Regions from separate parts of the Streptacidiphilus albus JL83 genome, predicted to be linked through region 2. Evidence: riboswitches for the same ligand, from Rfam matches in the RefSeq annotation. Region 2 holds a riboswitch; the other holds the start of a gene.
What was found. Region 2 has a riboswitch for glycine ahead of gcvP (aminomethyl-transferring glycine dehydrogenase). Riboswitches for the same ligand answer to the same signal wherever they lie in the genome.
Positions count from the first base shown of each region.

Region 1: linked by a shared signal. The riboswitch ahead of gcvT (glycine cleavage system aminomethyltransferase GcvT) and the one ahead of gcvP (aminomethyl-transferring glycine dehydrogenase) in region 2 are both predicted to bind glycine.

Region 1 is NZ_JQML01000001.1:6,083,352-6,099,039, reverse strand. Features, by position in the region: gene BS75_RS26670 (ABC transporter substrate-binding protein) at 1-426, opposite strand, end outside; gene BS75_RS26665 (ABC transporter permease) at 469-1,467, opposite strand; gene BS75_RS26660 (enhanced serine sensitivity protein SseB C-terminal domain-containing protein) at 2,105-2,830, opposite strand; gene BS75_RS26655 (enhanced serine sensitivity protein SseB C-terminal domain-containing protein) at 2,896-3,666, opposite strand; glycine riboswitch at 3,881-4,000, shown strand; gene gcvT (glycine cleavage system aminomethyltransferase GcvT) at 4,186-5,334, shown strand; gene gcvH (glycine cleavage system protein GcvH) at 5,430-5,807, shown strand; gene glyA (serine hydroxymethyltransferase) at 5,838-7,106, shown strand; gene BS75_RS26635 (L-serine ammonia-lyase) at 7,346-8,713, shown strand; gene BS75_RS26630 (wax ester/triacylglycerol synthase domain-containing protein) at 8,784-10,145, opposite strand; gene BS75_RS26625 (4'-phosphopantetheinyl transferase family protein) at 10,286-11,164, opposite strand; gene BS75_RS26620 (2-oxo acid dehydrogenase subunit E2) at 11,070-11,936, opposite strand; gene BS75_RS26615 (acyl carrier protein) at 11,933-12,172, opposite strand; gene BS75_RS26610 (3-oxoacyl-ACP synthase III family protein) at 12,242-13,261, opposite strand; gene BS75_RS26605 (type I polyketide synthase) at 13,344-15,688, opposite strand, start outside.
Region 2 is NZ_JQML01000001.1:1,132,799-1,148,486, forward strand. Features, by position in the region: gene BS75_RS04900 (hypothetical protein) at 1-37, opposite strand, end outside; gene BS75_RS04905 (DUF6232 family protein) at 34-726, opposite strand; gene BS75_RS04910 (PhzF family phenazine biosynthesis protein) at 929-1,798, shown strand; gene BS75_RS04915 (CPBP family intramembrane glutamic endopeptidase) at 1,779-2,564, opposite strand; gene BS75_RS04920 (glutamate--cysteine ligase family protein) at 2,733-4,259, opposite strand; gene BS75_RS04925 (hypothetical protein) at 4,650-5,228, shown strand; gene BS75_RS04930 (DUF5999 family protein) at 5,563-5,754, shown strand; gene gcvP (aminomethyl-transferring glycine dehydrogenase) at 5,829-8,735, opposite strand; glycine riboswitch at 8,792-8,903, opposite strand; glycine riboswitch at 8,905-8,995, opposite strand; gene BS75_RS45515 (PRC and DUF2382 domain-containing protein) at 9,195-10,571, shown strand; partial or broken gene BS75_RS43195 (DNA polymerase IV) at 10,603-12,086, opposite strand; gene BS75_RS04950 (SanA/YdcF family protein) at 12,129-12,869, opposite strand; gene BS75_RS04955 (MerR family transcriptional regulator) at 12,916-13,626, opposite strand; gene BS75_RS04960 (bifunctional nuclease family protein) at 13,851-14,324, opposite strand; gene ftsR (transcriptional regulator FtsR) at 14,395-15,183, opposite strand; gene BS75_RS51860 (FHA domain-containing protein) at 15,211-15,688, opposite strand, start outside.

The DNA.
Region 1 (15,688 bases), 5.0 Mb from region 2:
GTTGGAGAACTTGAGCCCGGCCCGGATGGTGTAGGTCCAGGTCTTGTCGTTGTTGCTGGCCACGCCGAGGCCGGTGGCCAGGTCGGGCTGCAGGGTGAGGCTCTTGCTCCCGGGGGTGGGCGCGAAGGTGGTCAGCGCCCGCGCGTACAGCCGGCTGAAGTCCCACATGTAGTCGTAGTAGGTGTTGCCCGGGTCCATCGAGTCGGGGGTGCTGGAGAGCTCGTAGGTCTCCGTGCCGCCGGTCGCCGTGGAGGGGTTGATCCGGCTGGTGTTGCCGGCGTTGTAGACGGCCGCGCCGGCCTTGGCCGAACCCGAACCGCCGGAGCCGGAGCCGGAGCTGCCCGAACTGCAGGCGGTCAGCGCCATCGCCGCTGAGGCGGCGGTGGCCAGGACCGCGAGGGTCCTCTTGCGCTTGCTGCTGTTCATCGTTGGTGGTTTCCCCTTCGCACGATGGGTTGGTGGGACCGGTCAGTTGGCACGCGGGTCGAGGGCGTCCCGGATCCCGTCGCCGAGCAGGTTGAAGGCGAGGACGGTGACGAAGATCGCCAGACCGGGCACGAGCATGAACTCGGGGTCGGCGCTGTAGAACGGGACCGCCTCGCTGAGCATCCCGCCCCAGGAGGCCTGCGGCGGCTCGATGCCCACGCCGAGGAAGCTCAGCGCCGACTCGAAGAGGATGTTGGTCGGGATCAGCAGCGTCGAGTAGACGATGATCGGGGCGACCAGGTTCGGCAGCAGCTCCTTGAACAGGATGTACGGGCCGCGGGCGCCGAGGCTGCGGGCGGCCTCGACGAACTCGCGCTGCTTCAGCGAGAGCGTCTGGCCGCGCACGATCCGGCCCATGTAGGGCCAGTTGAAGAAGCCGATGACGAAGATCAGGACGCTGATCTCCAGCGGCAGCCCGGTCAGCCCGAAGGCCCCGTTCTGCAGCGAGGCGGAGAGCGCGATGGCGAACAGCAGCAGCGGGAAGGCCAGGAAGATGTCCATCAGCCGGCTGACCACCGAGTCGACCCAGCCGCCGTAGTAACCGGCGGCGACGCCGAGGACGATGCCGATGACGTTGGAGAGGATGGTCGCGCCGAAGGCCACCGCCAGCGAGACCCAGGAGCCCTCGATCACCCGGGACAGCAGGTCGCGCCCGAACTGCGGTTCCACGCCCAGCGGGTGGGCCAAGCTCATGCCGCCGAAGGAGCCGGTGGGCTTGAGCAGCACCGGGTCGATCAGGTTCTGGTGGAAGGCGTTGGGGTGCAGTCCGAAGAGGGACTCGATCGGCTTGGCCAGCACCGCGAGCAGCACCAGCAGGGCGACCACGATGCCACCGGCCATGGCGACCTTGTCGCGGCGCAGCCGGGTCCAGGCGATCCGGCCGAGCGAGCGGCCCTCGATCCCCTTGCCCGCAGTTGTGGGCGCGCCGTCGTCCGGCCCTGCCTCGTCGGCTGATCCAGTGACCTCTAGTGGCGCAGACATGGCGTGTTGACTCCCTAGCAGTCTCACTGATGGTGCCAAGTGCAGTGGTACGAACGATCCGTGGCGCGATGAACCCGCGATGCTGCGTCTGATTGTCCGGCGTTCGGAAGGTAATTGTCATACTCGGAACAGGCCCAGAACTTCCGCTGCCGCGCCTCGGCACCCCGGCCTGCGCGGAGGTGTTCCGCCCAGCCCGCGAGTGCCGCGGGACCGGCCCGTCGGATGTGACGGCGACCCCTCGACACGGCGTTACTCCGCGCCCGGGGCGCGTCGTTGAGGCGTCACTCTTCAACAGCGGGAAGCAGATCCGCCACCCCTGAAGGGCAATGGATGCCCAACTGTGATCTGCTTCGATGCATGGCCGAGATATGCGAATACATCAATTCACACGACTGTTACCTGGACCCGGGAGTGCCGTCCAGGCTGCGGAAACGCTTCACGGCAGGCCAGCGCGTTCTTGACACCACTGCTACGAGTGTCACAGTGAGCGCAATTGACTGAGCGTCACCTCTCGCCGACCGTTCGGGTACGGTCCGGATGGGCCCACGGCACAGCATTATTCGGCCCGCGACCCGGGCGGCGCGGGACGGCAGGCACCGGACGTCCTACTACGAAACGGACGCAAGGGGCAGGAGCGTCAGTACTGGACAGCACGGTCGTAGAACGGCGCCGCGCGCACCTGGAGCCACAGCGCCACCGGATCATACGGATCGGACATCGCCACCGTCGAGACCGCCACCCCGGCCGGGGCGGAGCCCAGCGAGTGCTCCATCATCAGCCGCACCGACTCCACCGCGGCCGGTCCGGAGTCGAAGAGGTCGAGTCCGATCACCAGGTACGGCTCGCCCCAGGCCGGACGGACCCAGGCCCGGCGCAGCGAGCGCACCACCGGCGTCGCCTGCGCCGACTGCGCCAGCGCCGCGTAGAAGCCGTCGGCCCGCACCTCCGGCTCGCCGATCTGCAGCGGACCGGCCGGCAGCCGGTCCAGGCCGCCCGCGACCCGGCGCAGGTCCGCCCAGGGCACGCCGACCCCGCCGCCGGGCTGGTGCGGGTTCAGCCACAGGCCCCAGCGCTCCCGGTAGAGCGCGGCGGCGACCTCACGCCCGCTGCCCACCTGGTGCGCCCGGGACCAGCCGCTCGCCGCGAGCTGCTCGGCCGAGGTCACGCACGGCGCGTAGCCGAAGCCGCCGACCTCCATGTTCCCGTACTGGGCGTCCGGCCGACCGGCCTCGCCGAACCAGAGCAGCATCCACACCTGGCCCTCGCCGAGAGCGCCCAGCAGTGCCTCGTACGTGTCGAAGCGCCCCGGAGCCACCTCCAGCAGCGCCCGCTCGATGGCGCCCCCGCCGCCTGCCTGGACCACTCTGCCGCCCTCTCCCCGCGCGCCCGTCTCGGCCTGCTCCCTTTCGAACAGCTCAGCCTATCCCGCTAGGCACGGGCGAAGAACGGCTGGACCGAGGTCAGCATCCAGTCCGCGAGCGGGTCGTCGACCACGTTCAGCAGCACGATCCCGACCTCCCAGGGCAGCGGCACCGCGCCCAGCGCCCGGCCCAGGGCCAGGTTGGCGGCCTGCTGGTCCTGGACCTCGGCGCGGGCCAGCTCCACCCCGACGAACAGCTTCTCCCGGTCCTGCTCGACCTGGACCAGCGCCCGGCGGGCCGTCAGCACCACGGGCGTGACCGAGAGTTCACCGATCGCCGCGACCAGGAACTCCACCGGGTCCTCGTGCGCCTCGGGCACCCGCAGCCCCAGCCGGGCGGCGAAGGCGGCCCTCGGCTCGGCCGCCGCGCGGGCGTCGGTGGCGCCGCGCAGCTGGGGCACCCCGCCCGCCGGAATCGGGATCCCGACCGCGCCCTCCGGGTTGACCACGATCCCGACGCCCAGCGGCATCCCCTCGGCCAGCTCGCACACCGGCGCCACCGCGAACGGCAGGTCGCCGGCGATCAGCCGGAACTGCTCCTCGGAGCTGAACACCGGCACGAAGGGCTGGCCGGCCAGCTCGGTCGTCGGCAGGTCCAGCGTCGAACCGTCGCGGGTGGGTCCGCCGGGCAGCGGCAGCCAGACGTGGCTGCGGCGCAGCACCTCGACCACCCGCGGTGTCGCGCCCGGGTCGCCGACGGCGCTGGTGAGCACCTGCTCCAGCTCGTTGGCGGGCCAGCCGCCGGTCGCGCTCTGCGCCGGAATCACCGGGTGCTGCATCGTCCCTACCACCGTTCTCCGACGTGACCTCCTCGCAGGATAACGACCGCGACCCGGCCGCAGGGGACGGACGCGATGTATGTCACTACGGCCGTCACCGCGGCTGTCACTGCGGCGCGGGACACCTTCGCCGGGCGGGCGGGCGACGCGCCCCTGCGACCGGCCCGCGCTCCATGCCATGATGAGCGTGCCCAACAACTTCACACCGGCCGTTCGAACCCGCGCGGGAGAGCCAGGCCAGCCCCACCTCCCCCGGCGGGAGCGGGGTTGCAGTCGGCGCCGAAGGAGCAAGCCCTCCCCGGAAACTCTCAGGCACAGCTACCGCACGGGCGAGGCACATCTGGAAAGTGGTCGACCGCGGGCGTACGCCCGGGGCAGGCCCACCAACGGTGCAAGCCGCGCGTCCCCGTTCTCCGGCGGGCGCCCGGTGAAGCTCTCAGGTTGCAGCGACAGAGGGGGAGAGCCCCGCTGCGGCATGCCCTGCATGCGCCTGTCCGAGAGCACCGAGGAGTCCTTTCCATGTCGTCCCCCGATTCGACCGCCGCTGCGCCCTTGCGCCTCACCGCGCTGGACGCCGTGCACCGCGCCCTGGGCGCCACCATGACCGACTTCGCCGGCTGGGACATGCCGCTGCGCTACGGCAGCGAGCGCGAGGAGCACCTCGCCGTCCGCAACCGGGCCGGCCTGTTCGACCTCTCCCACATGGGCGAGATCACCCTCACCGGCCCCCAGGCGGGCGAGCTGCTCGACCACGCGCTGGTCGGCTTCGTCTCCGCGCTGGGCGTGAACCGCGCCCGCTACACCATGATCTGTGCCCCGGACGGCGGCATCCTGGACGACCTGATCGTCTACCGCACCGGCGAGACCGAGTTCCTGGTCGTCGCCAACGCCTCCAACGCCCAGGTGGTCCTGGACGCGCTGACCGAGCGCGCGGCCGGCTTCGACGCCGTGGTCCGCGACGACCGCGACGCCTACGCGCTGATCGCGATCCAGGGCCCGGAGGCGACCGGCATCCTCGCCCCGCTCACCGAGGCCGACCTGCCGGCGCTGAAGTACTACACCGCCCTGCCGACCACCGTGGCCGGCCGCCCGGCACTTCTCGCCCGCACCGGCTACACCGGCGAGGACGGCTTCGAGCTGTTCGTCGCGCCCGGTGACGCGGTGGCGCTCTGGGAGGCCCTGACGGCGGCGGGCGCCGGGTCCGGACTGGTCCCCTGCGGGCTGTCCTGCCGCGACACCCTGCGGCTGGAGGCCGGCATGCCGCTCTACGGCCACGAGCTGACCACCTCGCTCACCCCCTTCGACGCCGGCCTGGGCCGGGTCGTCCGCTTCGACAAGACCACCAACGGCGGGGACTTCGTCGGCCGGGTGGCGCTGGAGAAGGCCGCCGCCGAGGCCGCCGCCCAGCCGCCGCGGGTCCTGGTCGGCCTGGTCTCGCCCGGACGCCGGGTGCCGCGTGCCGGGATGGACGTGGTGTCGGCGACCGACGGCACCGTCATCGGCTCGATCACCTCCGGCGCGCCCTCGCCGACGCTGGGCAAGCCGATCGCGATGGCCTATGTGGACGCCGCGCACGCCGAGCCGGGCAGCACCGTCGCCGTGGACGTCCGCGGCAGCCACGAGCCGGTCGGGGTCGTCGCCCTGCCGTTCTACAAGCGCGCCCGCTGACCCACCGCAGCGCCGCTCCCCCGCCGCCGTCCACCACCTGGACGGTGGGCGACCCGTTTCGCCGTTCCCGTACCTCATCCTGGAGAATCGACACCATGAGCAACCCCCAGCACCTCACGTACAGCAAGGAACACGAGTGGCTGACGACCGCCGAGGACGGCGTGTCGACCGTGGGCATCACCGCCTTCGCCGCCAACGCGCTCGGTGACGTGGTCTACGTGCAGCTTCCCGAGGTCGGCGACACCGTGACCGCGGGCGAGACCTGCGGTGAGCTGGAGTCGACCAAGTCGGTCAGCGACCTGTACTCCCCCGCGACCGGCGAGGTCGTCGAGGCGAACCAGGCCGTGGTGGACGACCCGTCGCTGGTCAACTCCGCTTCCTTCACCGAGGGCTGGCTGTTCAAGATCCGCCTCGACGGCACGCCCGAGGGCCTGCTGACCGCCGACGAGTACTCCGCCCACACCGGCGCCTGAGCACTCCAGACCTCTCCGAGGAAGAACACCATGACGGTTCTGAACCAGTCTCTGCACGAGCTCGACCCCGAGGTCGCCGCCGCCGTGGACGCCGAGCTGCACCGCCAGCAGTCCACCCTGGAGATGATCGCCTCCGAGAACTTCGCCCCGGTCGCGGTGCTGGAGGCACAGGGCTCGGTGCTGACCAACAAGTACGCCGAGGGCTACCCCGGCCGCCGCTACTACGGCGGCTGCGAGCACGTCGACGTGGTCGAGCAGCTGGCGATCGACCGGGTCAAGGCGCTGTTCGGCGCCGAGCACGCCAACGTCCAGCCGCACTCGGGCGCGTCGGCCAACGCCGCCGCGATGTTCGCGCTGATCAAGCCGGGCGACACGATCCTGGGCCTGGACCTGGCCCACGGCGGTCACCTGACCCACGGCATGAAGATCAACTTCTCCGGCAAGCTGTACAACGTGGCCGCGTACCACGTCGACCCGGAGACCAACCTGGTCGACATGGACGAGGTCGAGCGCCTCGCCAAGGAGCACCAGCCGCAGCTGATCATCGCCGGCTGGTCCGCCTACCCGCGCCAGCTCGACTTCGCCGCCTTCCGCCGGATCGCCGACTCGGTCGGCGCGCTGCTGATGGTGGACATGGCGCACTTCGCCGGCCTGGTCGCGGCGGGGCTGCACCCCTCCCCCGTGCCCTACGCCGACGTGGTCACCACCACCACCCACAAGACCCTCGGCGGCCCCCGCGGCGGCGTGATCCTCTCCAAGGCCGAGTACGCCAAGAAGATCAACTCCGCGGTCTTCCCCGGCCAGCAGGGCGGTCCGCTGGAGCACGTGATCGCCGCCAAGGCGGTGGCCTTCAAGGTCGCCGCGACGGAGGAGTTCAAGGACCGCCAGCAGCGCACCCTTGAGGGCGCGAAGATCCTCGCCGACCGGCTCACCCAGCCGGACGCCACGGCGGCCGGCGTCTCCGTGCTGTCCGGCGGCACCGACGTCCACCTGGTCCTGGTCGACCTGCGCAACTCGGAGCTCGACGGCCAGCAGGCCGAGGACCGGCTGCACTCGGTGGGCATCACCGTCAACCGCAACGCCATCCCGTTCGACCCCCGTCCGCCGATGGTCACCTCCGGCCTGCGGATCGGCGCCCCGGCGCTGGCCACCCGCGGCTTCGGCGCCGAGGACTTCACCGAGGTCGCGGACATCATCGCGGAGGCGCTCAAGCCCTCCTTCGACGAGACCGTGAAGTCGGCCCTCGCCGCCCGGGTCACCGCCCTGGCCGAGAAGCACCCGCTCTACCCGGGCCTGTAGGCCCCGGCTCCGGCCGGTCCGTAGCGAACTGTTCCGACGCTGTTCGGGAGCCGTTCCGGACCGGATCCGGATCCATTCGGCGGGGCACCGCGCACACTGGACAGTGGGCCGGTGCCCCGCCGCACGTACCCGACCCGCGCAACTCGTTCCCGCGCGCACCCGCGCAACCGCGCCACCGGGCCCCGACCTCGGGCCCTTCCCGGCACCGCACCCCCACCACCAAGACAAGGGCGTCTCCCGTGGCCATCAGCGTCTTCGACCTCTTCTCCATCGGCATCGGGCCGTCCAGCTCCCACACGGTCGGACCGATGCGGGCGGCGCGGATGTTCGCGCGCCGGCTGAAGTCCGAGGGCCTGCTCGCCCAGACCGTCTCGCTCCGGGCCGAGCTCTTCGGCTCGCTGGGCGCGACCGGCCACGGCCACGGCACCCCGAAGGCCGTCCTGCTGGGGCTGGAGGGCAACTCCCCGCGCACCGTGGACATCGCCAAGGCCGACCTGGACGTCGAACGGATCAAGGCCGACCGGCGGCTCTCGCTCCTCGGCGACCACGGGATCGCCTTCGACCCCGACACCCAGCTGATACTCCACCGCCGCCGCTCGCTGCCGTACCACGCCAACGGGATGACCCTCGCGGCCTTCGACGCCGAGGGCGCGCCGCTGCTGGAGAAGACCTACTACTCGGTCGGCGGCGGCTTCGTCGTCGACGAGGACGCCATCGGCGCGGACCGGGTCAAGCCCGACGACACCGTGCTCCGCTACCCGTTCCGGACCGGCGCCGAGCTGCTGCGGCTGGCCTCCGAGACCGGCCTGTCCGTCTCCTCGTTGATGCTGGAGAACGAGAAGGCCTGGCGCACCGAGGACGAGATCCGCTCCGGCCTGCTGGCGATCTGGGACGTGATGCAGGAGTGCGTCCGCGCCGGGATGAACCACGAGGGCATCCTGCCCGGCGGCCTCAAGGTCCGCCGCCGCGCCGCCCCCGCCTCCCGGGCCCTGCGCACCGAGGGCATCAGCCCGGCCAACGCGATGGAGTGGGTCACCCTCTACGCGATGGCCGTGAACGAGGAGAACGCGGCCGGCGGCCGGGTGGTCACCGCCCCGACCAACGGCGCGGCCGGCATCATCCCGGCGGTCCTGCACTACTACCTGAACTTCATCCAGGGCGCGGACGACGACGGCATCGTCCGCTTCCTGCTGACCGCCGGCGCGATCGGGATGCTCTTCAAGGAGAACGCCTCGATCTCCGGCGCCGAGGTCGGCTGCCAGGGCGAGGTCGGCTCGGCCTGCTCCATGGCGGCCGGCGGCCTGGCCGAGGTCCTCGGCGGCACCCCGGAGCAGGTCGAGAACGCCGCCGAGATCGGCATCGAGCACAACCTCGGCCTCACCTGCGACCCGGTCGGCGGCCTGGTCCAGATCCCCTGCATCGAGCGCAACGGCATGGCCTCGGTCAAGGCGGTCACCGCCGCCCGGATGGCGCTGCGCGGCGACGGCCGCCACCACGTCTCGCTGGACAAGGCGATCAAGACGATGAAGGAGACCGGCGCCGACATGAAGGTCAAGTACAAGGAGACCTCCCGGGGCGGCCTCGCGGTCAACGTCATCGAGTGCTGAGGTGGCAGGGCGCGTCCCCGGGGCGTCCGGCGGCTCGGCAGGGATGGCAGCCGGGCGACGCGGGGGCAGGTCAGGACAGCTGCAGCAGGGTGCGGACCTCGGCCGCGAGCATGGCCGAGAGGTCGCGGGGGTCGCGGTCGGGGTCGGCCTCGCCGTGGATGCCGAGGTGCACCCGGTCGCGGTAGCGGCTGGCCGCGATGGCGAGGGTGTGGCCCTGGGCCAGCGGCGGCAGCGGGTTCATGGCCGTGAGCGGGGCTCCGGCGAGGGTGAACCGCAGGCCCGGCAGCGGGACGTCGGTGACCAGGGCGTCGAAGAGCAGCGGGGCCGAGGGCCGCAGCAGCGGCCCGGTGAAGCGCTGGACCCCGGGCGGCAGCAGGTCCGGCAGGGTGGCGACGGCGCCGGGGCCGCGCAGCGGACCGCGCGCCTTGTGCGCGGACATCGCCTCCCGCACCCGGTAGAGCCGGATCAGCGGGTCCGGTTCGGCCAGCGGCAGGGTGACCAGGAATCCGGAGAGCTGGTTGCCCTGCTCGGCGTCCTCGGTCCGGGCCCGTTGGCTGACCGGCACCAGGACGCGGGTGCTGCGCAGCGCGGGGTCGCGGCCCAGGTCCAGGAACCAGCGCCGCAGCCCGCCGGCGACCACGGCCAGGACGATGTCGTGCAGGGTGCCCCCGTGCGCCCGGCGGATCAGCTGGAGGTCGCGGGTGGCGAGCGACGGCAGCGCCAGGACCCGCTCCCCGGCGACCGCGCCCGTGGTCCCGGTCGCGCCGGTGTGCAGCGGTGTACCGACCGGCCGCCAGCCCTCCGCGACCCGGCTGCCGACCACGGCCGTGGCGACCTCGGCCGCGACCCGGGCCGAGCGCAGGGTACGCCGGGTGAACCCGTCCAGCCCCGCCGCCAACCCGGCGGCCAGGCCCGGGTGTCGGGACGGCGGTGGTTCGGGGGCGGGTTGCCGGTCCGCCTCCAGCCGGTCCAGCAGCCTGACCCCGAGCTCGACCGCGCGCAGGCCGTCCACGGCCGCGTGGTGCACCTTCAGCAGCAGGGTGAAGCCCTGGGCGAGTCCGCCGCCGGTGAGGAGGTGGATCTCCCAGGGCGGCAGCTCGCGCCGCAGCGGCGCCGCCATCAGCGCGGCAGTGACCCGTTCCAGCGCGCCCGGACCCTCCAGCGGGTGGACCCCGATGTGCTGCCGGGCGGCGAAGCGGGGGTCGTCGACCCAGCGCGGCGGGTCCAGCGGGTTCCACGGCACGTGCACCCGCTGGCGGAGGCGGGCCGAGCGGCCCGCGCGTTCGGCGAGCAGGGACACCAGCGACTCGGCGTCCGGCGCTCCGCCGGGCCCGAAGTGCAGCAGCGCACCGAGGTGCAGCGGCGCCGCTTCGGACTCGAGGCTCCAGAAGGCCATGTCCAAAGGGCGAAGTTCGGCTGTGGTCGTGGTCACTGGAACGGGCCGCCTTTCCTCGTCCGGAGCGCCGCCGTCAGTAGCCGCCCCCGCTTCGAACGAGCGTGCCCTGGAGGACTTGCGTACTGCCTAAGCGCGGGTCCGAGCGCGGTGGCGCCGCGCCCCGCCGCCCGCGCCGGTCACCAGCTCTCGCCGGCGTCGGCCGCGGACTCCTCGTCGCCGAGCACGGAGGCGACCGCGTCGAACAGGCTGAGGTCGAGCATGGTGTGCGCCGCCGTGTCATCGGTCGAGCCGAAGCCGACGTTGTAGACGGCCGAGCTGACGGTGAAGTCGTCGTCCAGCGCATAGCTCTGGAAGGCCCAGTCGTTCGGGCCGACCGGGGCGTCCTCGACGGTGCGCGCGGTGATCCGCCCGTCGTGCTCGTAGTCGAAGCCGAAATCGGTGAAGCGGAACTGCATGCCGAGGCCGAGCGCCTTGCTGTAGGACTCCTTGAGCGTCCACAACCGCACCAGTGCCGGGTCGCGCAGCTCCGGCGCCAGCGCCTCGATCCGGGCCAGTTCGTCGGGGGTGCACCAGTGCCGTGCCAGGCCGGCCTCGTGGAACTCGCGGCGCGCGTCCTCCACGTCGACGCCGATGAAGCCACTGGTGGTCAGTCCGACCAGGAGCAGCCCCTCGGTGTGGCTGAGGCTGATGTCCAGCGCGTCGTTGCCGCGCAGATAGGGGCGGCCGGTGGAGCGGTAGCCCAGCTCCAGGGACTCCGGTGCAACCTGGAGCGCCGCCCCGGCCGCGTACTTGAGCAGTACCCGGGAGGCGGCGAAGCGGTTCCTGACGTCCGGCCGGGACAGGTCCAGGTAGCGGCTCCAGTCCCGGCCCAGCAGGGCCCGGAGCCGGGGGCCGGGGGCCTGGTCCGGCCGCCAGTCCCCGGTGCGGGCGTAGACCAGCGCGGTGCCGTACGCGGCCAGGTCAGCGCCGATCCGGTGCCAGGGCCCGTCCCGGCCGGCGATCCTGATCAGCGGTCCGAACGGCTGCACCGACCGGCTCCGCTCCGCTGCGGTCATCGAATTCCTCCAGTTGCTGCTTGAGTGCGCCGAGCACGTCGGAAGCCAGGGCACCGTCCACGACACGGTGGTCGAAGGCCAGGTTCAGCCGCATGACCGGGACGACGGCGACCGCGCCGTCCCGCACCACCGGACGGTCCACGACCCGTCCGAGGTTGACGGTGAGCGCGGTGCCGCCGACCGAGTGGAAGCCGTCCACCTGGCCGTGGCCGAGCGAGCTGACCGAGACGGTGCCGAAGACCTGCTCCCGGCGGGCGAGGTCGCGCATGGCCAGCCCGAACGCCAGCCGTCCCAGCGGCACCGGCAGCCGGACCAGCTTGCGCACCCCGGCGAACTCGGGCAGCTGGTCGGTGCCGGGGCCCCGGTAGCGGTCGACCCGCTGCTGGATTTCGGCCAGGCCGGCCCGCTCGACACCGGGCACCAGCGCCGACAGCACGCTGCGCTCGCCCTGCAGTTCGCGGTCCAGCGCCAGTTTGGCGGTGACCCCGTCGTAGCGGGCGACCCGCGGCGCGCGCCAGCGGCTGGGCCAGCCCGGGGCCATCACCGCATTGGCGGCCGGGTACTCGGCGAGCACCCGGCCGACCGCGAACAGCACGTAGCTGACCCGGGAGAAGGTGCGGCCCGAGGCGTCGCGGGCGGCCTCGCGGTGGGCCTCCACCCGCGCCATGTCCACCTCGGTGTCCAGGAAGACCGCCCGCTGCCGGGCCGCGAACTCCTGGAAGTAGACCGTGTGCCGGCGGCCCTGGACCGGCACGATCCGGGGCCCGGTCATGCGCCGACCGCCACCCGGCGGATCTGCTCCAGGCTGCGGGCCTCCAGGACCCTGCCCACCGGGATCCGCTGCCCGGTGGCCCGCTCCAGGGCCGAGACCAGTTTCAGCAGGTGCAGCGAGTCCCAGCCGGGAAGGGAGTCGAAGTCGCTCTCGAGTGCGGGAAGGTCCAGGTCCAGACCGGTGGCGTCGCGCAGCAGCACGACATAGTCCTCGGGCGTGGCGATCGGAGCGGTCACAGTGCTCTCCTCCTGGGATAGCCGGGTCGGGCGGGAACGGGCAGGGAACGGGCAGGGAACGGGCGGCTGTCAGAGCTTTTCCAGGGCGAATCCGGCCTTGAGCCACTTGCTCGACTCAACCGCCACGGCCAGGGCCTTCTGACCGCTGGTCATCTGCTTCAGCAGCAGCTCGGTCTGCAGGAAGGGCAGGGCGTTGCCGTTGTTACCGGTGTCCGCGACGCAGGACACCTCGACGGCGCCGGGCAGATTGAGCCTGGAGTTGATCTTCGCGGTCATCGTCCCGGACAGCTGGGGCGGCAGCAGGTAGTCCAACTCGTCGGCAGACCAGCCGAGTTCGTCCAGCAGCTCCCAAAGGATCTCCTCGGCCATGGCCGGGACGGACTCCTCGATCGCCTTGTAGTCCTCGTTGATCGCCTGCTTCCCGCTGTCCCGGTCGGCCATGCCGAACCACTCGATCACCTGTCCCGGCTTGCGCCCGAGCCCGGTGACGCGGTTAAGCACCCGACGCAGCGCGACCGCCTCACCGGTCGGCTCGGGGCCGAGCAGCACGGCTCCGGCGCCGTCGCCGAACAGGACGTAGTTGACCAGTTCGCTCGGGGCGGCGGCGGTGAGGTCCCGGCGCAGGTCGAGGTGCTTGCTGCAGACGTCGCCGCCGATCACCAGCCCGGTGCCGCCGGTGCTGGTGACCAGGGTCCGGGCCAGGTCGAGGGCCTGGACCGCGCCCGCGCAGCCGGACTGCAGCTGGTAGGTGGGAATCTGGTCCAGGCCGAGCTGGTCGGCGACCATGTTGACGGTGGCCGGCATCAGCGCGTCCGGGGTGGCGGTGCCCATCACCACGAAGTCGATGGACGCCGCGTCCACTCCGGCCGCCGCGACCGCCCGCTCCGCAGCGGCGGCGCAGAGGTCGGCGAGGCTCCAGCGGACCTCGCCGGTGGCGAAGTCCCGGGCGAAGTGCCGGGTCCTGGTCCCGATGAAGACCTCGATCCACTCCTCGCTGACGCCGAGCGCCTTGGCGAGTTGGGCGTTGTCCACCGGGTCGCCCGGCAGGGCTGTCCCGATGGAGAGGAGGTATGCCTCCCGACCGTCCATCATCTGCTCCTTGTCTGGTGCTGGGTCTGACTCTGGGTCTGACTCTTGGGATGGGGATGGGGATGGGGCTCGGGCCGCCGGGTCACGAGGCCGCTGCGGCGACGCCGGCCCGCTGCTCGTAGAAGGCGACCAGTTCGCCCAGCGTGGACAGCACCGGCAGCAGCTCCGGCACCGAGACCTCCTGGACCTCGGGCAGCCGCTTCTCCACCTGCTTCTTCAGCTCCAGCAGCATCACCGAGTCGAAGCACAGGTCCTCGTACGGCCGGGAGCCGGGTGAGAGCTCGTCCAGGGAGTAGCCGCCGACCAGGGCGACGGCCGCCAGCACCTGCTCCGGGACGCGCCCGGCGAAGGCGGCGCGGCCGGGCAGGGTGAGCCGGGCCGGGCCGGTGTCCGGCCGTCCGGCGGACGGGGCCTGGTCGGGCGCGGGCTGCACCCGAAGCTCGGTCCGGCCGTGACGGGTCGGCGGGGTGTTCCAGTAGCGGTGCGCCTCGGAGAAGGCGTAGGGGGCCATCCGGATCTGCCGCCGGGACTCCTCCGGGTAGAGCGCCTCCCAGTGCGGGTTGATGCCGTCCTGGTAGAGCTGGGCCGCCAACGCGGCCAGCTGCCGCAGGCCCGGCTCCTCGCCGGAGAGCGGGTGCAGGCTGCGCAGCCCGGCCGGCGGGCGCAGCCGGCGGACCAGGCCGCCCAGGATCGGACGGGGGCCGATCTCCAGCACATGGGTGGGTCCGGCCGCGAGCAGCGCCTCGGTGGCGTCCGCGAACAGCACGGTCGCTCCGACGTGCCGCACCCAGTAGTCGGCGTCCAGGGGCTCCCCGGGGCGCAGCATCCGGCCGTGCACGGTGGAGTAGAACGGGAGTCGGGGCACCCCGCCCAGGCCCCGGGCGGCCTCGGCGAACTCCGCCAGCATCGGCTCCATCAGCGGGGAGTGGAAGGCGTGGGACACCTTCAGCGCCCTGGTCTCCACATCGGCCTCGGCCAGGTCGCCGGCGATCTCCGCCAGGCTCGCCAGGTCGCCGGAGAGCACCGTCTGCAGCGGGCCGTTGACGGCGGCGACGCCGACCGTCGGAAAGCCCTCGGCCAGTCGGCGGATGTCCTCGACCGGGGCGAAGACCGAGAGCATTCCGCCGCCGTCGGGGAGGGCGTCCATCAGCCGTCCCCGGATGGTGATCAGCCGCGCCGCCTGCTCCAGCGAGAGGGCGTCGGCGAGGACCGCCGCCGCGTACTCGCCGACGCTGTGGCCGAGCAGCTGCGCCGGTTCGACGCCGAGGTCCTGCAGGGTGCGGGCGAGGGCGTAGCCGACCGCGAAGAGCGCGGGCTGGGCGATGCCGGTGCGGTGCACCCGCTCGTCGCCGGACTGCAGCAGTTCGACCACGGACTCGCCGAGGTGCGGGCGCAGGGCCGCGTCCACGCGGTCCAGGTGCTGCCGGTAGACGGCGGACTCGCGGTAGAGCCGCATGGTCATCCCGGGGGCCTGCGCGCCCTGGCCGGAGAACAGGAAGGCCACCTTGGGCCGCCCGGTCGGTCGGTTCGCGTGCCGGGACAGCCGCTCCTCGTCCTCGGCCACCGCGCGCAGGTCGGCCACCAGGGCGCCCAGTTCGTCGGCGGGCAGTGCGAAGCGGATCCGCAGCCCGGTCTTCACCTGGTTGCTGCTCCAGCACAGCTGGTCCAGCGAGACCCGGCGCCGCTCCAGCGCGTCGGCCTGGACCCGCAGGTTGCGGCGCAGCGCGTCGACGCTGGAGGCGCTGACGGTGAACACCGCACCGCCCTGGTCGGCCACGGGACGGACGGCCTGCGGCGGGGCGGAGGCCAGCACGGCGTGGGCGTTGGTGCCGCCCATGCCGAAGCTGCTGAGGCCGGCGACGTGCCGGCCCATCGGCAGCCGCAGCGGCGCCTTCAACAGCTTGATGCCCTTGGCGGCCAGCTCCAGCTGGGGGTTCTCCCTTGCGGCGAACCGGCTGGCGGGGACGGTGCGGTGGTGCAGCGACAGCGCGACCTTGATCAGTCCGGCGATCCCGGCCGCGCCCTCGGTGTGGCCGAGGTTGCCCTTGACCGAGCCCAGGGCCATCGGGTTGGCCGAGCGGCCCGCGTGCAGCGCGCCCAGGGCCTTGGTCTCGATCATGTCGCCGAGTTCGGTTCCGGTGCCGTGCCCCTCGGTGAAGACCACGTCCGCGGGCTCGACCCCGGCACGGCGGTAGGCGGCCTCCAGCACCGCCTGCTGGGACCAGCGGTTGGGGGCGGTGATGCCGTTGCTGCGGCCGTCCTGGTTGACGGCGGTGCCCCGGATCACGGCGTAGACCTGCTGGCCCTCGGCCAGCGCGTCCTCCAGTCGGCGCAGCACCACCACGCCGACGCCCTCGCCGCGCCCGATGCCGTCGGCGTCCGCGCTGAACGGCTTGCAGCGGCCGTCCGGCGCGGAGAGTCCGGCCT
Region 2 (15,688 bases):
GGACGCCCGGACCGGGGCCCTCACCGTTCCCGCTCACTTCGAGACCCCCGTGTTCCCTTGCCCGCCGTAGATGTTGACGTTGTCGCCGAACCGGTACTGCCGCAGGTCCACCACCATGTTGTGGACGACCTTGCTGAACTCGATCTGCGGGTTCTCGATCGCGTCCGTGACCGCGCTCGCAAGCTCGTTCGCCGCCTCCGGCCGCTTCCAGGCCACCAGCGCGGTCGGCGGTCCCGCCGTGTCGATCGCCACGGCGAAGAGCGGCTTCTGGGTCAGCACCGGCAGCGTGTCGACCAGGAAGTAGACGATCAGGACGATCGGCGCCACGACGAAGACCCACCCCGCGCCGGACGACTGCTGCTCCCCGTCGCCACCGCCACTGCTGGTGATGGAACCGAGCACGTAGATGACCACGGCCGCGAGGACGACGATGGCCGCGAGCTTGAGGAATCGCCGGACCGCCGCACCGTGCCTCGGCACGATCACGGTGGTACCGACCCGGACGATCGTGGCCAGCGGGTACGCCGCGGTCCCGACCCAGAGAATGCGCTTGCTCACCGCGATCCGCATCCCGCTGTCGGGGGCGTTGCCCGGGGCGTAGCCGGGCATCGGCGGAACGGACGTGGACGCCGACGCCGCCACGGGTGCGGCTGCGGCGGTCCGGCGCGGCGGGGCGTGTTCGGGCGGATCGCTCTGGGGCGAACGGGACTGATGGGTCGGCTGCATAACTGTCTTCCCCCGAGTTGTTGTCGCTCGCTGACCGGTACGGCGCGCGCGACGCACGGTTTGCGCAACCAAAGTGACGCCTTCCGTGCGCGGACCGCGCGCGCGACGACTATTAACCAGCAGGATGCAGAACCGCGCAAGTTCATAACCGCCGACCGGACTTGAGCAGCCGGCGGCTGACGCCGCGTCGTAGGCTGCGCGGATGCGGATCCGAATCATCGACGCCTTCACCGACACCGCCTTCGCCGGCAACCCGGCAGCCGTGCTGCTGCTACCGGCCGGCCCCTGGCCGAGCGACCGCTGGCTGCAGCAGGTCGCCACCGAGATGAACCTGTCCGAGACCGCCTTCGCCAAGCCGCTGAACGAAGAGCTGCTGAACGAAGAGCCGCTGGGCGAAGAGCCGCCGAACGAGGACCCGGACGCCTGGGCGCTGCGCTGGCTCACGCCCGCCCTGGAGGTGGACCTCTGCGGTCACGCCACCCTGGCGACCGTCCACCTCCTGCACACCACCGGTGCGCTGCACGGCAGTTCGGTCCGCTTCGAGAGCCGGAGCGGAACGCTCCGGGCCGAGGTGGCGGCGGACGGGTCGATCACCCTGGACTTCCCGGCCAACCCGCCGCAGGAGGTCCCGGTGCCCGAGGGGCTGGCGGAGATCCTCGGCGCGCCGATCGGCGCGGCCCACGACACCGGCGCGCTGGGCGACCTGCTGGTGGAGCTCGCGGACGAGCGGACCGTCCGGACGCTGCGGCCCGACCAGACCCGGCTGCGCGCGCTGACGGGGCTGCGCGGGGTGATCGTGACCGCCGCGCCGGACGGTGCCGCCGCCGACTACGACTTCGTCTCGCGCTGGTTCGGCGCGGGCGTGGACGTCGGCGAGGACCCGGTGACCGGCAGCGCGCACACCGCGCTGGCCCCGCTCTGGGCGGCGCGGCTGGGCCGGACCGAGCTGACCGGACGCCAGCTCTCCGCGCGCGGCGGCAGCGTGCTCGCCCGGCTCGACGGCGACCGGGTGCTGCTCACCGGACGCGCCGTCACCGTCCTGGACGGGGAGCTCACGTCGGCAGCCAGCTGACGTGTCCGGCGAGCAGCACGTAGCCGACGAAGGCGACCGTGTCGATCAGTGCGTGCGCGGTGGCGAGCGGGGCGACCCGGCGCCACCGCCGGTACAGCAGGCAGAAGACCAGGCCCATCACCACGTTGCCGAAGAACCCGCCGACGCCCTGGTAGAGGTGGTACGAACCGCGCAGCAGCGCGCTGGCGGCCACCGAGGCCGGCCAGGACCAGCCCAGCTGCTCCAACCGGCGCAGCAGGTAGCCGACCACGATCACCTCCTCCACCACCGCGTTCTGGGTGGCGGAGAGGATCAGCACCGGGATCCGCCACCAGACGTCCGGCAGCGAGCTGGGCACGACCGTGAGGTTGACGCCGGAGGCCTGCGCGCCCAGGTAGAGCGCGAGGCCGGAGCCGCCGATCGCGGCGGCGACCAGCAGCGCCCGGGAGAGGTCCCAGCCGGGCCGGGTCAGGTCGAAGCCCAGCGCCCTTATCGAGGAGCCCTCGCGCACCAGCAGGTAGCCGACCAGGAGCACCGGGACCAGTGCGGTGCCGATGTTGAACAGCTGCAGACTGAGGTCGAGCCAGGGGCGGCCGGGCGCGAGCGAGCCGTTGAGGTTGGCGGTCTGCGTGTTCAGCGCCTTCGGCGCGGTCAGCGAGCCGATGAAGCTGATGTAGGCGTACAGCGCGCTGGCCCCGAGGGACAGTCCGAGCACGATCAGCGTCTCGCGGCCGAGCAGCCGTCGGGTGAGGACCGGCGGGGCCGGGGCGGTTTCGATGGTGGTCACTGCGGCGTCTCCCACACGGGCGCTAGGGTCGCCCGATCATCGCACAGCGCCCTGTGTCCGACGCCCGCCCGACCTGCCCGCCTGCCCGCCCGCCCGACCGACCGGCCCGCCCGCCCGACCGACCTGCCCGCCTGCCCGCCCGGCCGGCCGACCGCCCGACCTGCCCGCTCAGCCGACCGGCCAGCTGTGCACCGGCTCCCCGGTGCGGACCAGCTCCATGTAGCGCCGGGTCATCGCGGCCAGCGCCGGTGTCCGGTCGAGACCGAGCCGGTCGCGGCCGTGGTGGAACTCGGCGCTCTGCCACGCCGCTCCGTTCATGTTGCGGACGCAGCGCTGCTCGATGATCCCCAGGTAGCGGTCCCGGTCGAAGGGGTCCACCCCCCAGGCGTCCAGCCCGTGCCGGGCGAGCGGCAGCAGTTCCTCCAGCACCAGCTCGCGGACCGGGACCCGGGTCACCCCGCCGCCGCCGCGGACGCCGGGCCCGCGCGAGCCGAAGCGTCCGGCGCGCGGCCACCACTGCTCCGCGTCCAGCCCGTACCGGGCGGCGAGGCGGAAGTTCTCGGCCGCGAGCTCGAACGGCAGCCGGGACCACACCGGACGGGCCTGGTCGGCGAGGGCCCGGACCAGGCCGTAGTAGAAGGCGGCGTTGGCCAGGGTGTCGACCACGGTCGGCCCGGCCGGCAGCGCCCGGTTCTCGACCCGCAGGTGCGGCACCCCTTCGGCGACGTCGTAGACCGGGCGGTTCCAGCGGTAGATGGTCCCGTTGTGCAGCCGCATCTCCCGCAGCAGCGGGATCCCGCCGCTCGCCAGCACCTTCAGCGGGTCCTCGTCGTCGCAGATCGGCAGCAGCGAGGGGAAGTAGCGGCCGTTCTCGGCGAACAGCTCCAGGACCGAGTCGATCCAGCGCTCGCCGAACCAGGTGATGGGCCGGACGCCCTGCGCCTTCAGCTCCGCCGAGCGCGTATCGCAAGCCTGTTCGAATAAAACCGGCCGTGTCTCGCGCCACAGCTCCCGACCGAACAGGAACGGGGAGTTGGCACCCACCGCCACCTGCGGGCCGGCCAGCGCCTGCGCGGCGTTCCACACGCTCGCGAAGCGGTCGGGCGTGACCTGGAGGTGCAGTTGCAGCGAGGTGCAGGCTGCCTCGGCGACGATCGAGACGGTGTCCACCTGGAGGCGCTCGACGCCCTCGATGTCGAGCATGATGTCCTCGCCGCGCGCAGCCAGGATGCGCTCGTTGAGCAGTTGGTAGCGGTCGCCGCTGGAGATGTTGTCCAGCACCGCGTGGTCGCCGGCCAGGGTCGGCAGGATGCCCACCGGGACGATCCGGGCGCCGACCTCGGCGGCCTTGCGGTCGGCGTAGCGGAGGCCGGTGTCGATCTCCTCGCGCAGTTCCTCGAAGACCCGGCCGCCCAGCCGGTGCGGGGCGATGTTGACCTCGATGTTGAATCGTCCCAGCTCGCTCTGGAAGTCATCGCTCGCGATGGAGTCCAGCACCTGCTCGTTGATCATGACCGGCCGACCGGACTCGTCCGCCAGGTTGAGCTCGATCTCCAACCCCAGTCGGGCCCTGGGCCGGTCGAACCTCCGCTCCGTCAACATCTGCTCCAGCGCCTCCAGGCACTGTCGCAGCTTCCGCCGGTACAGCTGCCGGTCCGCCAGATCGGCCTGGCTCGCGACGACCTTCTCCCCCATCGACGCCCTACCTCCTCGATCGGCCCTGCCCGTCTCGATCGGTCCCGCCTGTGCATCATGCCCAGGGCCGGAGATCCATACCCGGGGTTCCGGCATGTGCCAACTCGTCGCTGCGCCTACGAACTGCCCGGAACATCCCTTGCGGAGGGATACCGACAGTAGTAGAAGAGTCACGCATCGCATTTGTTCGGATAGACTCGGTCAGCAGGTACGAGAAGCGCCGTCCACCTCCGGCCCCCACGCCGCAGGGCACGGCTCGGCCGTCCGCAACGGCCCCGTCCCTCCGCACGTGAACTTCCGGAACACCCGGGCCGATGGCGTCCGCCCCCGACGTCCGCGGCGCCTGCGTACGTCCCTGCACCGCCTGTCTCTGCCACGAGAGGCGAACACATGTCTTTGTCGCTCCCCCAGCCCCCTGCCGCCGCCCTGCGCGCGGTCCTCGACGCGCTCGACTCCCCGGCCGCCCTGCGCGCCCTGCGCAGCTCGGCCACCCGCCGCGGGCCGCTGGCCCCGGCGCACCCGCTGCCGGTCCACCTGCTCGACCCGGCCGCGCACGCCGACGGCGCCGCGCCGCTCTCCGAGGCCAGGTGCACCGGCTGGCGCTTCCTGATCCGGGACGGCGAGGAGGTCGTCGCCGCCGCCGAGACCCGGGAGACCCCGGACGGGCACGCCTTCGCGTACTTCGCCGAGGGGCCCTACCCGCTGGCGACCCTGCGGGCGCTGCAGCAGGCGCGGCAGCACACCGCCGCGACCTCGACGCCCTACCTGCCCCGGCTGCTGTCGGTGCCCGGCCGCTACATGACCGCGCTCTGGCTGCACCCGGTGCTCGACCAGGCCCGCAGCCGCGACCTGCTGATCCCGCTGGCGCCGGCGCCGCTGGGGGTGACCGCGCACGTCCCGCACGACGCCGAGGAGCTGCTGACGCTGCTGGCGCTCGGCCGATCGGCACTGCTGCCGCTCGCGATCTGACCCGGCCCGGGGAACCAGGCGGCAGCACAGGCGGCAGAGCGCGGACGGCAAGGAAGGCAGCAAGGCGGCACCGGCAAGGACGAGCCCTGGGAAGCCACCCGAAGTGACCATGCCCCGCATGGTCACTTCGGTGCGTTACCAGGGGTTTCCGGGTACCAAACGGGTGATCCCTCAGCCAGGTGCGTGACGCATGTCACCAAATGGCTGCGGGAAGGTCCCAGGACGTCGACACTGGGAACCAGCGCGGGGGGCAAGAGCCTCTACCCGATCGACCGGCGGTTCACACCTCCTCGAACGGAACGCGTCGAGGATCAGAGAAACGAGGGTACGAGCTATGTGCCAGCACCGTCCCGTCTGCCCGTCGGCCGACTCCCCGGACCGTGAGGCCGCCGTCGTCGTCGCCAGCCACCCCGAGCAGGGCTGGAGCCTGCTCTGCAACGGGGTCCTGCAGTTCGAGGACACCGGCGAGATCCTTCCCGACGGCCGCGTGATCGCCCCGCACCGGGCCCTCGCCGAAGTCGCCTGACCCCGACGCCCGCAAGCGACGACGCGGGGCCGCCACCGGTGCACCGGTGGCGGCCCCGCGTCGCGCTGCCGCGATCACTCCCCGTAGGACTCCAGCGGCGGGCAGGAGCAGACCAGGTTGCGGTCGCCGAAGGCGCCGTCGATCCGGCGCACCGGCGGCCAGTACTTCGCCGCCGGGTTGACCCCGGCCGGGAAGACCGCCTCCTGGCGGGAGTACGGGTGCTCCCACTCGCCCGCGAGCAGCGCGGCCGTGTGCGGGGCGTGGTGCAGCGGGTTGTCGTCGGCCGGCCACTCGCCCGCGCCGACCCGGTCGATCTCGCCGCGGATCGCGATCATCGCCTCGCAGAAGCGGTCGATCTCGCCGAGGTCCTCGCTCTCGGTCGGCTCGATCATCAGCGTCCCGGCGACCGGGAACGACATCGTCGGCGCGTGGAAGCCGTAGTCGATCAGGCGCTTGGCGACGTCGTCGACGCTCACGCCGGCCGTCTTGGCCAGCGGCCGGACGTCGATGATGCACTCGTGCGCGACCAGCCCGGCCGGCCCGGTGTAGAGCACCGGGAAGTACGGCGCGAGCCGCTTGGCGATGTAGTTGGCGCTGAGCACCGCGACCTGGGTGGCGTGCTTCAGGCCCTCGCCGCCCATCAGCCGGACGTAGGACCAGGAGATCGGCAGGATCGCCGCCGAGCCCCAGGGCGCGGCAGAGATCGGACCGACCCCGGTCTCCGGGCCGGCCGTCGGCTGCAGCGGGTGGTTCGGCAGGTAGGGCGCGAGGTGCGCGCGCACCGCGACCGGGCCGACGCCGGGGCCGCCGCCGCCGTGCGGGATGCAGAAGGTCTTGTGCAGGTTGAGGTGCGAGACGTCGCCGCCGAAGTGGCCCGGCTTGGCCAGCCCGACCATGGCGTTCAGGTTGGCGCCGTCGACGTAGACCTGGCCGCCGGCCTCGTGCACGGCGGCGCAGATGTCGCCGATGTTCTCCTCGAACACGCCGTGGGTGGAGGGGTAGGTGACCATCAGCACCGACAGCTGGTCGCGGTACTGCTCGATCTTGGCGTGCAGGTCCTCGACGTCCACGTCGCCGTCGGCGAGGGTCTTCACGACCACCACCCGCATCCCGGCCATGACCGCGCTGGCGGCGTTGGTGCCGTGCGCGGAGGAGGGGATCAGGCAGACGGTCCGCTCGGTGTCGCCGTTGGCCTGGTGGTAGGCGCGGACCGCGAGCAGGCCGGCCAGCTCGCCCTGGGAGCCGGCGTTGGGCTGGAGGCTGACCTTGTCGTAGCCGGTGACCTCGGCCAGCCGCTGCTCCAGCTCGTGGATCAGCGTGAGGTAGCCCTCGGCCTGCTCCACCGGGGCGAAGGGGTGGACCTGGGCGAACTCGGGCCAGGTGATGGACTCCATCTCCGTGGTCGCGTTCAGCTTCATGGTGCAGGAGCCCAGCGGGATCATGCCCCGGTCCAGCGCGTAGTCCTTGTCGGAGAGGCTGCGCAGGTAGCGCAGCATCCCGGTCTCGGAGCGGTGGGTGTGGAACACCGGGTGGGTGAGGAACTCGTCGCTGCGGAGCAGCGCCTCCGGCAGCCGGAGCCCGGCCGCCTCGGCCAGGCGGTCGACGTCGGCGACGGCCGGGACGCCGAAGGCGGCCCAGACGGCGGCCAGGTCGGCGCGGGTGGTGGTCTCGTCGCAGGCGGCGGAGACCAGGTCGGCGTCGACCAGCCGCAGGTTGACCCCGCCCTGGCGGGCGGCCTCGACGACCTCGGCGGCCCGGCCCGGGACCCGGGCGGTCACGGTGTCGAAGAAGGAGTCGTGGACGATCTCGGTGCCGCCCGCCCGCAGGCCCTCGGCCAGCGTCGCGGCGTAGCGGTGGGTGCGGGCGGCGATCGCGGTCAGGCCGTCCGGGCCGTGGTAGACGGCGTACATCGACGCCATCACCGCGAGCAGCACCTGCGCGGTGCAGATGTTGCTGGTGGCCTTCTCGCGGCGGATGTGCTGCTCGCGGGTCTGCAGGGCGAGCCGGTAGGCGCGGTTGCCGTCGGCGTCGACGGAGACGCCGACCAGTCGGCCGGGCAGGCTGCGGGCGTACTCGGTGCGGACCGCCATGTAGCCGGCGTGCGGTCCGCCGAAGCCCATCGGGACGCCGAAGCGCTGGGTGGTGCCGACCGCGATGTCCGCGCCCAGCTCGCCGGGCGAGGTGAGCAGGGTGAGCGCGAGCAGGTCGGCGGCGACGGCGACGACCGCGCCCAGGCCGTGCGCCTGGTCGATCAGCGGCTTGAGGTCGCGGACGACGCCGGAGGCGCCGGGGTACTGCAGCAGCACGCCGAAGACGCCGCGCTCGACCAGCTCGGCCGGGATGCCCTCGGAGAGGTCGGCGACCACGGTCTCGATGCCCTGCGGCACGGCGCGGGTGTGGATCACGGCCGCGGTCTGCGGCAGGGTGTCGGCGTCGATGACGAAGACGCCGCCCTTGACCTTGCCCATCCGGCGGGCCAGCGAGACCGCCTCGGCGGCGGCGGTGCCCTCGTCCAGCAGCGAGGCGCCGGAGGTGGGCAGCCCGGTGAGGTCGGAGACCACCGTCTGGAAGTTGATCAGCGCCTCCAGCCGGCCCTGGGAGATCTCCGGCTGGTAGGGGGTGTACGCGGTGTACCAGGAGGGGTTCTCCAGCACGTTGCGGAGGATCACCGGCGGGGTGAAGGTGCCGTAGTAGCCCAGGCCGATCATCGGGCGCAGCACCTGGTTGCGGTCGGCGAGGGTGCGCAGCTCGGCCAGCACCTCGGCCTCGGAGCGGGCGGAGGGCAGGTCCAGCGCCTCCAGGCTGCGGATCGCGGCCGGCACGGCGGCGGCGGTGAGCTCGTCGAGCGTGGAGTAGCCCACGCTCGCCAGCATCTTGGCCTGGGCGTCGGCGTCGGGGCCGATGTGCCGGTTCTCGAAGGGACTGGACTGCTCGAGTCCGGCGAGGGGTGAAGTCAGGGGTGAGGTCAGGGGTGACGTCATGGCGGGCTTGCCTCCTGGTCGGACCCGGGTGGCACGTGTGGTGTGCCGGGACGACCTCCCCCTCTGTCATCTGAACCTGAGAGCTTCACCGGCGCCCGCGGGCACCGGCTTTCACCGTCGGTGAGGACGCGTCCCGATGGTCCGGGACGGCCCTGCTTTCCAGAGCGACCTTGCGCACGCGGTACGGGGGCCTGAGAGATTCCGGGGAGGATTTGCTCCTTCGGCGCCGCGCCTGGCGCGGACTCTCCCGCGCGCGCTCTACGGTCACTGGCCAGGCTACCAGCGCGGAAGGCTGAAGCACGCGCCTCCCCGGTGCCCCGTTCGGCCCAGCGACACACCCGGTCGGCCGGTCAGCACTCGACAAAGTGATCTTTGTGGACTTTTGTATGACTTGACCGTATTTTCCCTGCGTGCCTGTGCGAGCGGGGATGTCTTCCCGCCGTGAGGAGTGGACGACCCGTGCAGACCGAGATCGACCCCAGGGACCTGATCGGCCACAAGGCAGTGGACCGCAACGGCGACAAGATCGGAACCATCGACGAGGTGTACCTCGACGACGCCACCGGCGAGCCGGAGTGGGCCGCCGTCCGGACCGGCCTCTTCGGCCGCGACGCCTTCGTGCCGCTGACCACCAGTGAGTTCGTCAGCGACGAGCTGCGGGTGCCCTACGAGAAGTCACAGGTCAAGGACTCCCCCGACTTCGGCGCGGGCCAGCACCTGTCGCCCGCCCAGGAACTCCAGCTCTACCGCTACTACGGTCTGGAGCTGCCGGCCGGGGACGCCCGCGGCAACGGCTCCGGCTCCGGCTCCGGCTCCGGCTCCGGCAACGGCTCCGGCACGGGAACCGGCACGGGAACCGGCGCCAACACGGGCACCGGCACCGCCGCCGCAGCGCCCGCGGCCGGCGCCGGGGCCGCCGTACCGGCCGCCGCCGTGACCGCTGCCGCCGCTGCCACCGCGGCCGCCTCCGCCGGGTCGAAGCCCGCGCCCGCGCCGACCGCGGAGTCCACCCAGCCGATGCCGGTGGTCGACGCTCCCCCCGCCACTCCGAGCAGCAGGACGGCCGCCTTCATGACCAGCCCCCAGCCCGCGCAGCAGCTGCAGCCGCCGCAGGCCCAGCCGCTCCAGGCCCAGCCGCTGCCGACCGCGCAGGCGCAGCCCCGGGTGCAGACCCCGCCGACGCCGCCGGTGACGATCACCCGGCCGGTCCCGGACCCGCTGACCGACCCGCTGCCCGGCCAGGCCACCGGCACCACCGCGGCCGGGACCTCGGTCCCGGAGCCGATCGAGTTCGTCTGCCGCGAGGAGCGGCTGGACATCACGACCGAGTGGAGCGTGCTGGGCCACGCCCGGCTGCGGAAGTACGTCACCACCGAGCAGGTCGAACGCCGGGTCCCGGTGATCCGTGAGCGGATCCGGGTCGAGCGGGTGCCGGTCGGCGCCGACGAGCGGGAGCAGCTGACGGACCAGGAGATCTCCGAGAGCACCGAGGAGGTCACCCTGCACGAGGAGCGCGTCGTCGTCCGCAAGGCGGTGGTGCCGGTCGAGCGGATCCGCCTGGTGACCGAGCGCTTCACCGAGGAGCAGATCGTCCGGGACGAGCTGCACCGCGAGCACATCCAGGTGCAGGACAGCACCCGGCTGGCCGGGCCGACCGCGGTGCCCGGCAATGGCGGGCCCGGCATGGGCGGCCCCGGCGTGGGAGGCCCCGGTGTCGGCGGCGCCCCGCAGCAGGCCCCGGGCAGTGCTCCGGGCGCCGCTCCCGGCAGCGCCCCGGCCGGCCGGCCCGAGCCGTTCCCGCGCTCCGGAGACACCGGCCACGCGATCGGCGCCTGAGGCGCCCGGACCGCACGCCGCCGCTCCCCGGTCAGGGCAGCGGCGGCGGCGTCGCGTCCGGAGCCCTTCCGGTCAGCGGCAGCGGATCGGCGCCGCTGAGCGCCGGGTCCTCCACCGCGAAGGTGTGGACCCGGCCGCGCACCGGTCCGGGCACCTCGAAGCGCACCGTCACCCGGCCCACCCGCTGCCCTGCACCCAGCCGTGGCCGTACTCCTCGTGCTCCACGTCCTGTCCGGGATGCCAGCGCCGGGCCGGTGCGGCCCCGGGGGGAAGGCCCTCGGCTCCCCCGGCCCGCCGTAGGCGGCCTCGGTCCCCCGGTGCCGTCCTGGGCCGGGTCCTCGCCCGCGGCCCGGCCCTTCCTCCCCACCGCCGTCCCGCCTCGGCGGCCTCGGCGGCCTCAGCGGCCTCGGCCTCGGCCTGGGCCTGGGCGAAGAGGTCCTCCTGGGTGAAGTCGGCGAGCCCGGTCACGCCGACACCGAGCAGCCGTACCCCGCCCAGCAGTTCGACCTGCGCCAGCAGCCGGCGGACCAGCCCGGCGATCACCAGCGGGTCGTCCGTGGGCGAGGGCAGGGTGGCCGAGCGGGTGAGGGTGGTGAAGTCGAAACGACGGACCTTGATCACCACGGTCCGCCCCGAGCGGCCGGCCGCCCGCAGTCGGCGGACGCAGCGCTCGGTGAGCAGGTCGAGTTCGAAGCGGATCCGGTCGACGTCCATCAGGTCGACCTCGAAGGTGTCCTCGACCGAGACCGACTTGGCGTCGCGCTCCGCCACCACCGGGCGCTCGTCATGGCCGAGCGCCAGCGCGTGGACGCCCGCGCCGTGCGCCCGGCCGAGCAGTCGTACCAGTTCGTCCTCGGGCGTCTCGGCCACCTGCGAGATCCGGGTCAGCCCGACCCGGCGCAGGGTGTCCGCCGTCGCCGGGCCGACCCCGGGCAGGGCCCGCACCGGCAGCCCGTCCAGCACCGCGCGCTCGCTGCCGGGCTCGATCAGCACCAGGCCGTCGGGCTTGGCCTGCTCGGAGGCGATCTTCGCGAGGAACTTGGTCCCGGAGAGCCCGACCGAGGCGGTCAGCCCGACCCCGGCCAGGATGTCGGCCCGCAGGTCCTCGGCCAGCGCACGGACCAGGGCGGCGCCCTCGGCCGGGCAGCTCTCGCGGATCATCGCGCCGTAGGGGCCGGCCTCCAGATCGACGAAGGCCTCGTCCAGGCTGAGCGGCTCGACCAGCGGCGAGAGCTCCCGCAGCAGCCCCATCACGAAGTCGCTGACCTGCCGGTAGAGCTCGAACCTGGGGATCAGGAAGGCCGCGTTCGGGCAGAGCCGCCGCGCCTGCGACATCGGCATCGCCGAGTGCACCCCGAAGCGCCGCGCCTCGTAGGAGGCGGTGGCGACCACCCCCCGGCCGCCGAGACCGCCCACCACCACCGGTTTTCCGCGCAGGCTCGGCTTGGACGCCTGCTCCACCGCGGCGAAGAAGGCGTCCATGTCGAGGTGCAGGATCGACGGCACGGACCGCATGCCCCGATCATCGCGCACGGGTACGACAATCCAGCTGAAGCGCTACTGCCAGCGCGCCAGGGCGGTCACCTGCGGGCCGAGGAAGGTCGGGTCCGGGTGGAACAGCACGTCGATCAACGCCTCCCCGGCCGCCGGCAGTTCGCGGACACCGCCGTAGTACCAGGTGGCGTCGTGCGGCTCGTCCACGCCGACGCCGTAGGCCTGGATGCCGACCGAGCGGCAGAGCGCGACCGCCCGGCGGACATGGAAGCCCTGGCTGACCAGCAGCGCGCTGCGCACCCCGAAGATCTTGGCGGCCCGGTCGCAGGAGTCCCAGGTGTGGAAGCCGGCGTAGTCGCGGACGATCCGGTCCGCCGGTACGCCGTGCTGCAGCAGGTAGGTCCGCATGGCGTCGGGCTCGTCGTAGCTGATCCGGTCGTTGTCGCCGGTGACCAGGAACGCCTTGGCCTTCCCCAGGTGGTAGAGCTGCAGCGCGGTGTCGAGCCGCGCGGCCAGGTACGCGCTGGGCACGCCGTCGTCGAGGCCGGCCCCGAAGACCACCACCACCGGCTCGGACGGCGCGTCGGCCACGGTGCGCAGCTGTCCGGCCGTCGACAGGTACAGCCAGGTGGGCGGCAGCATCGTCAGCACCGCCAGGGCCGCCACGAGTTGGAACGCCCGCCGCTGCCCGCGCCGGGTCCGCAGCCCGCTCCGCACCCGCCCCGGCAGCGCCCTCGCCCGCAGCCGCAGCCGCTCCGCCGGTATTCGCAGCCGCTCCGCCAGCGCCCGCAGCCGTACTCGCATCCAAGCCCTCCCGCGCATCGTTCCCGACGATGGGCGGACGCGTGGATCACCCGGCGCGGTTGCGGCGTCTCGCGAGCTCGTCGCCCGGGTCGTACCCGGCCAGGGTCTCCCCGGTGTCGGTGCGTTCGGCGTGGAGGGCGCCCAGCGCGGTCTCCAGCTCGCGGCAGGCCGCGCCGAGGGCGATGCCGAAGACCCCCCGGCCGCCCTCCAGCAGCTCCACCACCTGGTGCGGCGAGGTGCACTGGTAGACCGTGGCGCCGTCGCTCATCAGCGTGGTTCCGGGCAGGTCGACCGACTCGCAGGAGGCGAGCTCGCCGACCGCGGTCCGGATGCTCTGCAGCGACACCCCGGCGTCGAGCAGCCGCTTGACCACCTTCAGCACCAGGACGTCACGGAAGGAGTAGAGCCGGAGGCTGCCCGAGCCCTGGGGCGCCCGGACGCTGGGCTCGACCAGCCCGGTCCGGGCCCAGTAGTCGAGCTGCCGGTAGGTGATCCCGGCGGCCGCACAGGCGGCCGGACCCCGGTAGCCCAGCAGGGGGGACATGGGTTCGGGCGTGTTCGGGGCCGAGGGCTGCGCCGGGACGTGGCCGGTCCTCGGCTGGGGGAAGGGCGGGGCCGACTGCTGGGGCACTGTCCTGGCGATCGCCACCGGCTGCGACATGACCGCCACCGACTCCCAGCCGCCGCGTGGCAGCCGCGCCGGGGAATGGATCGGACAGGAGCCACCCGCGGCTGTTCTGTCGCCGGTGCTGCTCACGCGACCCTCCGTCCACTCGTACACCTGGGTCGCCACGGCGGGGTGCGGCAGGCCGCACCCAGGACGTCCACGTCCGACGGTAGGCAGTTGCCACACGCGCGTCAACGATCGCCACGCTGGGCACGCCGAGTGATATCAGCCCCAGGAGTGGTTTAGCGTGACCGGGACGGGGGTACCTGGGACCGGATGGCGGTGTTCGAACAGCCGGGTCCGGCAGGCCGCCGCTACTGGCTGCTGCTGCCGAAGTCCTCCGGCGAGATCTGGTCCAGGAACTCCCGGAACCGTTCGACCTCGTCCTCCTGCTCGTCGGGGATGGCGATCCCCGCCTCGTCCAGGACCCCGTCGCTGCCGTAGATCGGCGTGCCGGTCCGGAGCGCCAGCGCTATGGCGTCCGAGGGGCGGGCGCTGACCTCGACCCCGCTGGCGAACACCAGTTCGGCATAGAAGATGCCCTCACGGAGGTCGGTGATCCGCACCTCCGTGAGCTGCTGCCCGACCGCCTCCAGGACGTTCCGGAAGAGGTCGTGCGTGAGCGGCCGGACAGGGGTCATCCCCTGCTGGGCGAAGGCGATCGCCGTAGCCTCCCCCGGACCGATCCAGATCGGGAGGTAGCGGTCACCGCCCACCTCACGCAGGAGGACGATTGGCTGGTTGGAGGGCATCTCCACCCGGACACCCACAACGTCTAGCTCGTTCACACCTGCAACCCTAGGGTGCGGCGGCCCGATACTCCAGTTCTCAGGTCCGCCAACACGGTTCGGACGCCCCTCAGCCGCCGACCCGGGCCCGCAGTCCGGCCTGCACCAGCGCCGCGTGCAGCCGCACCGAGAGCGTCGCCAGCTCCCGCGCCATCGCCGCCGCATGGGCTCTGGTCTGGGGGTTGCGGTGCCGCCGCAGCGGCGCCACCACCTGCTCCACCAGCCCCACCTCGCGGTCGGCCGCGGCCTTCACCGCCCGCAGGTGCCGGGGCTCCAGACCGAACCGGCCCAGCTCCGACACCAGCCGGGCCACCTGGAGCATCTCCGGGTCGAAACCGCCGTCCGGGGCTGCGGCCAGCAGCCCGTAGGACTCCCAGTCGGCCAGCTGCTGCTCGCCGATCCCGGCCGCCGCCAGCAGTTCCGCCCGGCCCAGCCGCGGCCCGGGCACCGCGCCGGAGGCCGCGGCCAGCTCGTCGGTGACCGCCTCGGCCTCGGCGGAGTAACCGTTCGAGGGACCGGCCGGGTCCCCGGCCGGCGACGCAGCCGCCTCCAGGGCGTACGGCTCGCTCGCGGGCCCGGGCAGCGCCGGGGGCGCCTCGCCGGCCGCCAGGGCGTCCAGGTGCTCCCGGATCACCCGCAGCGGCAGGTAGTGGTCGCGCTGGAGGCGGAGCACCTGGGCGAGCCGCTCCACGTCCTCACCGGTGAACTTGCGGTACCCCGAGGGCGTGCGCTGCGGCTCGACCAGCCGCTCCGCCTCCAGGAAGCGGATCTTGGAGATGGTGACCTCGGGGAACTCCGCACGCAGTACGTCGAGCACCGCCCCGATGCTCAGCAACTGCCTGCCTGACTGCGTTCGCACCTGGGTTCACACGCTCCTCACTGCTGTTCAGTAGCCGCGGCGGCTCTCGAAGAACACCACGCGGTACTTTCCGATCTGGACCTCGTCGCCGGTGCTCAGGGGCACCTCGTCGATGCGCTCCCGGTTGACGTACGTCCCGTTGAGACTGCCGACATCCGCCACAGTGAACCCCGCAGGGTTGCGACGGAACTCGACATGCCGACGCGACACGGTGATGTCGTCCAGAAAGATGTCGCTCTCGGGGTGGCGTCCGGCCGTGGTCACTTCGGTGTCCAGCAGGAACCGGCTGCCCGAGTTCGGGCCGCGCCGGACCACCAGCAGCGCCGAGCCGGGGGGCAGGGCGTCCACCGCGGCCTGGGCCTCGGGCGAGATGGTCGGCGAGACGTTGGGCGACACCTCGGGCTCGTAGGCCTCCAGGCCGGAGATCGAGATGGTCGACGTCTGCTCCGAGGGCCGCTCCGCGCCGCCGCGGGCCCGCAGCGGGGCTCCGCAGTACGAGCAGAAG